Regions from separate parts of the Chryseobacterium sp. StRB126 genome, predicted to be linked through region 3. Evidence: riboswitches for the same ligand, from Rfam matches in the RefSeq annotation. Region 3 holds a riboswitch; each other region holds the start of a gene.
What was found. A riboswitch is a leader RNA that binds a small molecule or an ion and turns the genes downstream of it on or off. The one in region 3 is predicted to bind cobalamin.

Region 1: another riboswitch for cobalamin. It lies ahead of metE (5-methyltetrahydropteroyltriglutamate--homocysteine S-methyltransferase); the one in region 3 lies ahead of CHSO_RS19235 (acyl-CoA thioesterase).
Region 2: another riboswitch for cobalamin. It lies ahead of CHSO_RS00740 (TonB-dependent receptor plug domain-containing protein); the one in region 3 lies ahead of CHSO_RS19235 (acyl-CoA thioesterase).
Region 4: another riboswitch for cobalamin. It lies ahead of CHSO_RS08005 (T9SS type A sorting domain-containing protein); the one in region 3 lies ahead of CHSO_RS19235 (acyl-CoA thioesterase).

Annotation. Positions count from the first base shown of each region.
Region 1 covers NZ_AP014624.1:3,047,045-3,050,208, forward strand. Annotated here, with positions in the region: gene CHSO_RS25965 (bacteriocin-like protein) at 1-150, shown strand, start outside; gene CHSO_RS13780 (Lrp/AsnC family transcriptional regulator) at 371-832, opposite strand; cobalamin riboswitch at 1,022-1,208, shown strand; gene metE (5-methyltetrahydropteroyltriglutamate--homocysteine S-methyltransferase) at 1,382-3,164, shown strand, end outside.
Region 2 covers NZ_AP014624.1:149,325-152,488, forward strand. Annotated here, with positions in the region: gene CHSO_RS00740 (TonB-dependent receptor plug domain-containing protein) at 1-1,501, opposite strand, end outside; cobalamin riboswitch at 1,560-1,747, opposite strand; gene CHSO_RS00745 (cytochrome-c peroxidase) at 1,842-2,885, opposite strand; gene CHSO_RS00750 (MbnP family protein) at 2,902-3,164, opposite strand, start outside.
Region 3 covers NZ_AP014624.1:4,275,656-4,278,819, reverse strand. Annotated here, with positions in the region: gene CHSO_RS19245 (XAC2610-related protein) at 1-288, shown strand, start outside; gene CHSO_RS19240 (HD domain-containing protein) at 296-886, shown strand; gene CHSO_RS19235 (acyl-CoA thioesterase) at 936-1,319, opposite strand; cobalamin riboswitch at 1,435-1,616, opposite strand; gene CHSO_RS19230 (hypothetical protein) at 1,649-2,446, opposite strand; gene CHSO_RS19225 (hypothetical protein) at 2,505-3,164, opposite strand, start outside.
Region 4 covers NZ_AP014624.1:1,764,714-1,767,877, forward strand. Annotated here, with positions in the region: gene CHSO_RS08005 (T9SS type A sorting domain-containing protein) at 1-1,074, opposite strand, end outside; cobalamin riboswitch at 1,140-1,334, opposite strand; gene CHSO_RS08010 (esterase-like activity of phytase family protein) at 1,571-2,839, shown strand; gene tpiA (triose-phosphate isomerase) at 3,037-3,164, opposite strand, start outside.

The DNA.
Region 1 (3,164 bases), 1.2 Mb from region 3:
GTTGGTGGTGTTGTCGGCGGTGTAGGCTCTACAGTAGGTGGTGTTATCGGCGGTGTAGGTACCGTTGTTGGAAACGCTTTATGCCAAACACAATGTGTAGTTAATGGTGTAATCCACATCAAATTATTAGAGTGTGGTTCTACTTGCTAATCAGCAGCTCCATTAAAAGTTAAAAATATACCGCTCTGAAAAGAGCGGTTTTGTTTTTTTGGACATATCCTTTTGCAGTTTAAGCAAATACCTTGTAGAGTTCTTGTCATTGTCATTCTAAATGGAATGAAACAAAGTGGAATGAAAAATCTACTAAAAATGGACAAGATTCAGATTCGGAACACTATTTATTGGTTACACGTTCATAGCTACATTCGCTCTATAAAGTAAGGCCGTGATTATTCTTAACTTCAGCCATTACAAATGTACTGTGTGTACTTCCTATAGAATCTACAGAACCCAGTTTATTGAAAACAAAGTCCTGGTAATGCTTCATATCCCGAACCTGAACCTTTAAGAGAAAATCAAAATCTCCGGAAATGTTGTAGCATTCCGCCACTTCTGGAATTTCCAGAATTTCTTTTACAAAATCATAGCCTACCGAACGATCATGAATCTTTAATTTGATCTGACAAAATACCGTAAATCCACGGTTAAGCTTTTCAGCATCCAAAACGGCAGCATATCTCTTCACAAAACCTTCCTGTTCAAGCCTTTTTACCCGTTCAAAAACAGGAGAAGGGGACAGATTAATCTCCTTTGCAAGCTCTTTAACCGTCAGTTTTGCATTATTCTGAAGCAGTTTCAGCAGTTTTATATCCTTATCATCAAGTTGTTCCACAGAATATTATTCTTTTAAGGTTTAAAATCATTCAAATTTACAGAATTATATCCTGTTAAAATACAAACTAAAAGCAATATTAACCGAATAAAACACTTTTAATTGAATATATATTCTGTTTAAGTAATTTTACACAAAATTAAAATCTATTATTAAACTTAATATTGATAATAGATCAGTTCTTTACCATCTTCATCAAACAGGAAAGGTTTTACTTAACGTAGATTAATAGGGAATCGTGTGAGAATCACGAGCTGTCGCGCAACTGTAAGTAACACACCAAAGGTTTCTGTCCTTGGATATCCACTGCCAAAAGCGGGAAGGATGACGGAAACTGTTACAAGTCAGGAGACCTGCCTTTACTGAATTGACAATGCTTTCGCGGTCTGAAGCTTTTGAGTCATACAGATGATATTGGCAATGCATTTTCCTTTTGGAGAATTGTATTATTTGCCTGTATCATTGACTTCAGAGATTTTCTTACCCTACAAAGCATTCCGAAGCATTTTAAAGAGCTTTAAAATAAAGTGTAATCTAAAATTTGTAAAAATGCAAACTCACATTCTGGGCTATCCGCGTATTGGTAGCAAAAGAGAACTTAAGAAAGCCTGCGAACAGTATTGGTCAGGTAAAATTGTTTTGGAAGAACTTCTTACAGCAGGAAGAACTATCTGCAGCCAGAACTGGAACCTTCAGAAAGAAGCCGGAATAGATCTTATTCCGTGTAATGATTTTTCTTATTACGATCAGGTATTGGATATGAGCCTGGTAATAGGAGCCATTCCTACACGCTATCATGAAGTAGCGCTTAAAAAAAACAATTCTGAACTGGATCTTTATTTTGCGATGGCCAGAGGCTATCAGAAAGACGGATTGGACATTACAGCGATGGAAATGACCAAATGGTTTGATACCAATTACCATTATATTGTTCCGGAATTTTATAACAACCAGCAGTTTAAGCTTACTTCAGATAAAATTTTCAATGAATTTGCTGGTGCTAAACAGGCAGGAATCAATGCAAAACCTGCGATTATCGGTCTGATCTCTTATTTACTGTTAGGGAAGGAAAAAGAAGAAGGATTTGATAAACTGGATCTTGCTCACAATCTACTCTCTGTTTACGTAGAGATATTATCAAAACTTCAGGCTCAAGGTGCTGAATGGATTCAGTTTGACGAACCCTTCCTTGCATTAGATATTACAGAAAAAGCACAAGAAACCTATACTTTTGTGTACGCTGAGCTTAGAAGACTGTTCCCAAAACTGAAATTCATTATAGCCACTTATTTTGAAGGCCTAAAGAACAACTTATCACTTTCAGTTTCGCTTCCAGTCAATGTGTTGCATATTGATTTGGTAAGAAGTCCGGAACAGTTAGAAGACGTTCTTCATGCTATTCCTGAAAACCTGAGCTTATCTCTTGGAGTGGTAGACGGAAGAAACATCTGGAAAAATGATTATGAAAAATCGTTGTCTTTTATTACAAAAGCAGTTGAAAAATTGGGACCTGAGAGGGTTTTCATCGCTCCATCAAGTTCACTTTTGCATTCACCATGTGATGTAGACTTTGAAACCAGTCTCGATCCCGAAATAAAAAACTGGCTGGCTTTCGCTAAACAAAAGGTAAAAGAAGTGGTATCCCTTAAAGAATTGGCATCCGGAACCTCTGAAAGTCCTATTTTACAGGATTTTGAGGATAATAAGAAAGCAATTTCAGACAGAAAAACGTCTCCACTCATCCATAATGAAGAAGTAAAATTAAGAGCAGCATCTGTTACGGAACAAGATTCACAAAGAAAAAATCCGTTCAATATCCGTAAAGAAGAGCAACAAAAGACCTTACAGCTTCCATTATTTCCTACAACCACTATCGGGTCATTTCCACAAACTGCTGAAGTAAGAAGCTGGAGAGCAAAATTCAAAAAAGGAGAATTAACGGCAGAGCAATATGATGCTTTATTAAAAGAGGAAACCCAGAGAACCATTCGCTGGCAGGAAAACATCGGAATTGATGTTCTTGTTCATGGAGAATATGAGCGTAATGATATGGTGGAATATTTCGGAGAACAGCTGAAAGGGTTTATCTTCACTAAAAATGGCTGGGTACAAAGCTATGGAAGCCGTTGTGTAAAACCTCCGATCATTTTTGGAGACGTTTTCCGCCCGGAACCTATGACGATTTACTGGTCTCAATATGCCCAATCTCAAACCAATCAATGGGTAAAAGGAATGTTAACAGGTCCTGTTACTATTCTACAATGGTCATTTGTACGTGACGATCAGCCCCGCTCCGAAACCTGTAAACAAATTGCCTTGGCCATCCGTGATG
Region 2 (3,164 bases), 1.4 Mb from region 3:
AACCAAGATCATACTGATGGGTAAATTCCGGTTTCAGAAAAGTATTTCCAACGCTGGTATAATACAAATCGTTAAATGTTGGGAGCCTGAAGATATTTTTATAGAAAGCTCTAAGGGTAAGTTCCGGTATAGAAGCAGGCTGATAGCTCATGAAGAAAGCAGGAGTCCATTCTCTTCTGTCATCAGGTTTGATATTCATTTTGACCTTTTCTGAAGTAAATGTACCTAACAAGCTTCCCAAGAATTTAAATCTGTTCCACTGATAGGTTGTGGCCAATGCAACCAGGCTTGTATAACGGGTAGGATAAGAAAAATTATACAAATCAGCATCAAGGTTATTGTACTGGAAATCTCCGTTTAAACTGACATCCCAATTAGGGGTAATTGAATATAAATTGGAAGAGGAAACATAAACCTCCCTTTGAATATAAGTATTTTTCGCAGGCATCCCGGATTGAGATCGTACCGTATCATTGAAATAAGTGTAATCATAGGCAAATTTTGCCTTCAGCTGTGTTTCAAACTTAGGAAACAGCTTTTTCCTGAAATTGGCCTGTACAAAATAATTTTCATCCAACATTCTTGCTCCTCTGGCCTTAAAGCGATTTTTCACAATAGGGGCAGGAATCCCACGGTTTGAAATATAACCATAACCTCGAATATTCCAGTTTCCGTTATTCAAAGTTCCATTCACAGATGTTTCAAAGCGTTTTGCTTTAATATCTGAATCATATCTTTTAGAAATGGTATCAGAAGCTGTTGTACCATTGGGAAACTTCCTGCCATAACGAAATTTGTAAAGACCATCGCTCTGGAGAAATTCTGCACTAAAGCTTGCTGCTATCCGTTTTGATATCTTCTGCTCTAACCGAAAAGAAGGATTAAATAAATCAATGGAGGCACTTTTGGCTCTTATGGTAAGATTGGTTTTTCTATTTCCTGTAAATACTGGTGTTTTGGGTTGTAAATAAATTGATCCTGATGACCCGAAGTCTTTTGCGGGTTGGAAAATCTCACTTTTCTGCCCGTTGTACAATGAAATTTCTTCCAGATCATCCAGAGAATATCTTCCCAGGTCTACCAATCCGTTTTGGGCATTACCTAATTGAATACCATCATAGAATACTCCTACATGCTGGCTGCCCATACTTCGGATATTGACGGTCTTCAAACCACCCATTCCACCATAATCTTTGATCTGAATTCCTGAAAAGTACCTCAACGCATCGGCAACAGAGTGGCTGTTCAGCCTTTCGAGCTCTTCGCCCTGTAAAGTCTGGGCCGGTAAGATCTCCTTAAAGTTCTTTTTGTAAATATTGACCGCCTTTATAGCTTCTTCTTTAATAGTATCTTTTTTCTTGGTTTGAGAAAACAAGAATTGTGATGTTAACACACTTATTGTGAAAACAATTTTATGAAGTTGAGATGTAGTCAGTTTTGCCACCATTAGCTCATTCAGGGATAATGATGACGCTAATGGATATAAGAAAAGCAATGACAAAGCACAGCATTTACTGCACAGCATCATTGTAGTCCTAAGCTTTATTCCACGAAAGCGTCAAACGTTTATTTATTCTGGCAGGTCTTCTGACTTACTCCATTTTTGAAATCCTTCCCATTCGTAAAAACAGTGGATATATTCTTCAAAAACTTTGGCGTGGAGCTTACAGCAGCGGGTCTGTTCCGGATTTTCACCGGATTCCCTTTTAAGAGCCTGTTACGGCTCACCAAATTTCGGCAAAGATATAAAAATCCTGCCAGATACAATGTGATGCAGAATAAAATGATTATCAATGCATAAACATGAAAAATCCCGTTAGCTTGTAACGGGATTTAAACAATCAATTTCTATTGGAGTTTCTTTGCTTATCTTTCACAAATTCACGGTCGCTCAAAGTTTTCATAAACAAGATAAGATTAGTCTTTTCCTGTTCTGTGAGAGGAATTGTGTTTCCATTGTTTTTAAAGATAGGATCAAGATTATCAGCATCCAGAACCCCTTTATCAAAATAATCAAGAACGGCTTTTAAAGTTGGAAACTGCCCGAAACTTCCATAAGGAGCCGTATATTCTACATTTCTTAATGAAGGAACCCTAAAGCTCATATAATCTTGCGGAAGACCTGTTACTCTCCCACGTCCTGCCTCATTGGTATTGGTATTTAGTGGAAATCCAATATTTCTGAAGCTCTGATCGGTAAAAAGCTCTGTGCTATGGCAGCTTACACATTTTTGTTGAAAAGTCCGGTACCCCTGAGCTTCGTTATCTGTAAAAGTTTCCCCTTCATTTCGTTTTACTTTATCATACTTGCTATTAGCGGAAATTAGCGTGTATTCATACTGTGCAATACTTTTATAAATTCTTTCCGGAGTAACGGTTTCATCTCCAAAGGCTTTTCTGAATAAATCTTTATATAGAAGATCATCCTTTATTTTACCAATGACTTCCAAAATAGAAGAACCCATTTCTTCATGAGTGATAATAGGAACCAGCGATTGGTTTTCCAATTGAAGAATATTCCCGTCCCAATTATAAAACTTCATAAACATCATGTTCTGAATAGTCGGTACATTCCGCAGCCCTACTCTATTCTGAATACCTATCGCCTGAACATTGTTATCCGCAAAAGCATTTCCCTGAATGTGACAGCTGGAGCAGGAAATGGTATTATCTGCACTCAGTCTTTTTTCATGAAATAGCTTCTCTCCCAGCTCCACCCCATATTTTGTAGGTCTATTGGAATTCACCGAAGTATTGAGCTCCGGAAACCCCAAAGGAATATTGAGTGATAATTGCGGATTATCAAGCGGAACCGGCTCATAATGATCGTTATTACAAGAGATTAACAGTATAAAAATCGCTAAAATACTTATTCCTTTTTCCATTGCAGCTGGGATAAATCTAGTTTTCAACACTGCTTACAGAAAACATTCCGGAAATATCACTGGAACCATTTCCACCTAAGTTATCCACAAACTTTATCATTTGATTGGCTGTATGGATATTCGGAGTGGCATTACCATCTGATCCTGTTCCGGTAACCAATACAATGGTGTTGATTTTACCTGTCAATAATTTATCAAAGTCTGCTTTAACAGTAATTTTAGGTGCTTTGTTATCTACTATTGCATTTTTAGGCAAGTCTAAGGTAACCTCCCTGTAGG
Region 3 (3,164 bases):
ATGGCTTTTGTAAAAAGTAAAGAACTTACCGACCTGGGATCAAATTATTTTGATTTCTTTGAAACAGATCCGGTTCGTAAACGTATCATTACTTTTGGAAAGGATGGGTGCTGCCGATTTTTCACCACAGAATTTGAAGTAATTCCTCAAAAAGGACTTGATAAGGTGCTTGAAAAAGAAGAGGACAGCAGCGAAGATGGTTATGTGAAAGTTATTATAAAAGAAAAGAAAAACAATAAATGGACTACCAGAACCAAGGTATATCCATCAGATCAATACAATAGATAAAAGTAAGATGAAGATTCAAAAAGAGATTGATTTTATCCTGGCAGTAGATGCCCTGAAAAATGTACAGCGAAGAAATTATAATGCAGATGATTCCAGAAGAGAGAATACAGCAGAGCACTCGTGGCAGATCATTATTTTAGCACAAATCCTTTATCCTTATGCGAAAAATAGAACGGATATAGATTTGTTGAGAGTGATTAGAATGCTTTCCATTCATGACCTTGTGGAGATTGAAGCAGGAGATACTTTCCTTTTCGATGAAGCCGCTATGGTAGGGAAGTTTGAAAGAGAAAAGATTTCTGCACAGAAGATCTTCGGAATTCTGGATGAACCTTTACGTTCGGAATTCTTTAACCTATGGCTTGAATTTGAAGAAGAAGCTACTCCGGATGCAATTTTTGCTTGTTCCATCGATAGAATTATGCCATTCATTCTGAATTCCCATACTTCAGGAAAAAGCTGGACGGAAGCTGGAGTTACCGAAAAGCAAATCAGAAATATGCTTGAAAATGCTATTAACAGAGCATCAGATGAAATGGGAGAGGCTTTTGAACTGCTGCTGAACAGAAGTCTGGAAACAGAAAAAGTTTTAAAGTAAAAAGGATATAAAGTTTCGGGCGGCCAAAGGCCGCCCGAAACTTTTGTATTTATAGTATCTGGATTGGTTTCTTGAATTCATCAATCGCTACAAAAGTAAAATCACCTACAATTGCTTTTTCTCTTTCGTAAGAGTACATTTGTTCTGTGTAGATTTCAACGTTTACCTTCATACTGGTTTTTCCAACGTATGAAACTTTTCCGATAAGCTCTACGATTGTTCCTGCAGGAATTGGCTTTTTAAAATCGATTTTGTCACTGCTTACTGTTACCACTCTTTTTCTTGCGAAACGGGTTGCTGCAATAAAGGCTACTTCATCCATCAGCTGCATGGCAGTACCTCCGAAAAGGGTATCGTAATGATTGGTTGTGTTAGGGAAAACCGCTTTGAAGATTCTGGTTTCGGCAGCTTCAATTCTTTCTTCTGTAGTCATATTTCATTATTAATTAAGGCGAAATGAAATCGTATCAAAACAACAGAATAATGACAGGAACTTTGGAAATCCCTGAAACAATCCATCAGATCAATAAAACTTCAAATCGCGAAAGTTTCTTGTTTAAGAAATCGGCAGGTCTCCTGACTTGTAACATCATTTATCTCCTTCCCATGCCTCGCACAGTGGATCTTTTGATAAAGACTTCAGTTACTTACAGTTGCGCGACAGTCCGTGATTTTCACACGGTTCCCTTTTAATCTGCGGTTATGCAGAACCAGTTTCTGTGATGAATAAGCGTAAACTTTTTCGGTGCAAAAATAATGAATTTATTCCGGATTATGATAAATAATCTGGCTGATTACTCTTCCCTTCTTGATGGTCCAAAGAGTAGTATATCTGTATTCTCCTGTGCCATTAGTCATATAAAGGAAGATATTGTCATTGTCTAAAGAAGTTACTCCTACGTTATTAAAGTCCATGGTAGGCTGGAACATATTTTTAATAGCTTCTCTTACAAAAACAGAACCTCTTCCAGGCTGTTGAAGCCTGATCGACTTGATCTCAGTCATTCCTTCAGGAAGATCATTTCCAATTCCCCATGGCTTTACTTTATCAATGGTAAGAAGTTTTCCTTCTGCGTCTTTTTCCTTCTTGCGGTAACCGGCATTGGATGGATACACATCAATAACAACCTTGCTTCTTTGGGCGGTAGGAATCTTAGGATCGGAATTATCTGTGAAGATGAGTGATCTTCCGTTTTTAGATTTAGAAGGAGTATAGGCTGGAAGCTGATCCACAAAGGCGATACGTTCTTTATTTACCATTCCCTCTTTGTCAAGCGTTTCATAGCGTACAAACGGTTTGTCTTCGTCTTGTTTTTCAGGATATTTAATCCAGATCCATTCCGTTTCTCCCGGAGCAGGTTTTACATAAACAAAAACATCCCCTTTACGCATACGGATCTTGTCTACAATTTTTCTGTAGTTATCCTTATGTACGCGTACATTGGCATATCCTTCTTCAGCTTTTACAACCCCAAAAGGAACTTTGTTCTGACCTTTAACGAAGGCTAAAGAAAAAATACTGAATGCAGATAGATAAAACGCTTTGTTTACTGAAATCATCTTAATAAATTTTAGATTTCCAAATATATAAATTAAATGCTTTTCAGCAGTATACAGACTATTTTTTAATTTGATTAATATCCATTGTATAAATTTCGTTCGCGAGAATTTTGTCGAAAACAAACTGAGGTTGAGTATAAATATCAACTTTATCAATTGTTTGTACAGAAAACTGACCTGTTCCAATCATTTTCTCGGTTTGCTTTTTCTTGCTTTCATCAGACATCATAAAGAAGAGTGATTTAAGTCTTTTTCCTTCATTACGCTTGTAGTAAAGGTTTTCTTCGCGTTCAAAATTTTTATCTTCAGAATATTTCGCATTGTCGATGAGGCTTTTTCTATCTTTCCCTCTCATATCGTCTATTAATAAAAGGTCTTTATGTTTATTTACAAAAGCTCTTGGAAACAGAAAGCTTAATACCGGGCTTGAAATCAGTTTACTGAATGCCATACTTCCTATGAATCTGGGCTCAGTTTCAGGATAGAACATAAATGCTTTTACAACGGATAAACTCATCCAGTTAAAAGCTTTTGCTCCCAATAAACCTGAACATCCGTTTGTTACAATACGTACTTCTTCAATATGCTGCCTTTCCTGCTTCAAAATCTCACTGGGAATGATAGAAGTTACGTAATCTGCCTTTTCTCCAAACTCCTCTTTTTCCATTGGAAAAATTTCATTGCCATTGCTTTCTCTTTTGGGAAGATGGGTTCCGCC
Region 4 (3,164 bases), 2.5 Mb from region 3:
CTTAATCTCTACCCAATACACCCCAGTATTTAAAGGTTTAACATTAATCTTAGCTGTCTGGGAAGTCAGTACTTTTTGTCCTAAAGATGAGTAAATATTAATTTCTTTGATATTTTCAGATGTTTTAACCTGAATAAAATCACTCGTTGGATTAGGATAAATATTGAATGATGCTTTCTTATTTATTGAGGCAACAGACAATGTAGCATTACTTGCTTCAGTAGGTGTGAAAGGTCTTCTGTCTCCAAAGCTTAATCCAAACCATGTATTGTTACTCAATTGGACTTGGCTCAGATCAGCCTTGTTCTGCCAGCTGGAAAGATCTTTTCCGGTGTATAATTTCCAGCTTTCTGTTCCGGAGTTGTTTCCAGTAAAGGTATTTAATGACAAATTGGAAATCTGATTATTGCTGGAAATAAAATTGAAATAAGGAGCCTGAGCTTGGATAAGCTCTAGGGCCTGCACTGCTGTCAGAGTACCATTGTACTGAATTCCAAAAACAAAAGAGTTGGCATTGCCATTAGAATTATGGGTTCCAAAATCAAGAACAACAAGACTTTTATTGGTTCCTGTTCCAATCCAATGGGTAATTTGAGATGAGGTATACCATTGAGAGCTGTAGGCTGGCACTGGAGTTGATGGTGGAATATCAATGAAGTCAAGACCATAAGTAATACCAAACCATAGCCCGTCTGTTAAAGCCGTATATCCTACACCATTATTTTGATTGGACATATTTCCGGAATTTGACCCGGTCCAGGTAATCCAGTAATCATCTGTACTTGGAGTATGGTGATTGTACTTGAAACTGTACAGAAATCCTGAAGGAATGTCAGCCTCTATTTTAGGTTCTGCAGCCGCAATAGCGTTAATCATGTCTTCGGCCATTAAATTATCACCATCAAAACGATAGCCCCAAACATAAGATGTAGGCGTATTGTTGTCATTGAAATCGGCAATGAAATAAGCCTTTTTAGAACCGGTTCCTACCCAAAACTTGATGTCGTTTTCTGTGAATTGGGCAAAGAAAAACTGCGTACAAAGCAGTAAGAAAAAAAAATAGATTTTTCTCATGATATAATTAAATTAAAGTTTTATTCCCGAAACTTATGTATTAACAGAATTATCTTTAATTCTGAAATCTAAATTGTGTTCAAGGCAGGTCTCCTGGCTCGCATCCTATAGCCAACCTTCCCGGATGTTGATCCAGTGGTACATTTTAATAGCTATAGGTAAAAACAGCTTACAGTTGCGGGTACAGCTCAAGATTTGAATGATATTCTCACTTGATTCCCTATTGTGAACAGTGTTCAACCTTAAAAACGGTGCAAATATATCATATAAATTTTGATATCTGTTTTGTGAATTATAGATCTGTTTCCAGTGTTTTTAATGATGGATTTTATTGATTGATAATGAATTGGTGTTTTGTTTTTGATTTTTCCGGGTAATTAAGGTGTTTTGTTGTTTATATTGAATTCATCTCAAGGTTCTATTGTTAAAATAGAATTATTATTGCATTCAAGATCAGTTTACAATCAATTTATACTTTCGCGCCATAAAAGTTAATATGAAAAAGTTATTATTATCTGCTTTGGTGATGTCTACACTATGGTCATGCAGCAAAGACGATGACAACAATATAAATAATCAGGATATTAATTACTCTAAACTTCCTCAGGAGTTTCCTTTTACAACACTGGCAACAGTGAACGGAGTAGATGTAATTAATGGTGGATTCGGCTCCGGAGCGGCAGCTCATCCTACAAGAAAAGGAGAATTTTATGTTATTACAGACCGTGGCCCAAATACTGATTTTAAAAGCGGAAAGAAATTTTTAACACCTAATTTTACTCCAACCATTATGCATTTTAAAATTAATGCTGAAGGAAAAGTGGAAGTTATTAAATATATTAAGCTTAAAAATCCATCCGGACAGCCTATTACAGGGCTTCCAAACCCAGCAGGAATGGGAAGTACAGGCGAAATAGCCTATGATGCAGCAGGAAATGAGCTGGGTACGGATAAATATGGGTTAGACAGTGAAAGTATTGTAGCAGCACCAGATGGTACATTCTGGGTTTCTGATGAATATGGTCCACACATCGTTCACTACAATGCCGATGGAGTAGAGATGGAAAGAATAAGCCCAATGGGTGTGAACACAGGAACAAGAAAATTACCAGCTGTTTTAGCGAAAAGAAGAGCCAACAGAGGAATGGAAGGACTTTGTATGACTCCAGATGGAAAAACATTGGTAGGAACAATGCAGTCAATGATGTTTGTTCCATCAAAAGCTTTGGCAACCAATGCAACTTTAACGAGAATTGTAACTTTTGATATTAATACCGGACAAACGAAACAATATCTGTATAAACAAGATGGTGGCGCTTCTGATTCAGTTTGTGACATTACAGCATTAGGGAGTAATGAATTCCTTGTGATTGAAAGAGACGGTAATTTCGGAACGCAGGGTGGAATTAAAAAAGTATACAGAATCAACCTAAGCGAAGCAACAGACGTAAATGGAACCGACCTTGCAGCCGTAGATGGAATGAAAATAAACGGCAAAGCTCTGGAACAGTGTACCTGGGACGAGCTTACCACAGCAGGAATTAAACCTGTTTCTAAAAAATTAGCCGTAGATCTGGTTGCAAAGCTGGGCTATGAACATGATAAGTTTGAGGGAATTGTTTATTTAGGAAATAATAAACTGGCTGTTTTTAATGATGATGATTTTGGAGTGGTAGATGACGGAGCCGGAAATGCTAAAGCTAAAATCCTTCCTAAAACAGGGAAGGTTGACAAAGGAACTATGTATATAGTCGATATTCAATAATTAGATTTTTTTAACGGAAAACGGCGGGATTTATTCCGCCGTTTTTTATTGTATCTAGATTGAATAATTCAATAGAAACGGGCTTCAGCCCGTTTAAAAGATAAAAATAAATTTCCATTGGCTTTAGCCAAAACGTATAATAAAAGCCCTTGAAGATTACTCCAAGGGCTCTATTTTCTATATATTGTTCTTATCAATTAATTGAAACCCTCAATAATCTTAGAGAAATCCTCTAATTTCAAAGCGGCACCTCCAATCAGACCACCGTCAATATCCGGCTGAGAGAAAATTTCTTTCGCATTATCCGGCTTCACAGAACCTCCGT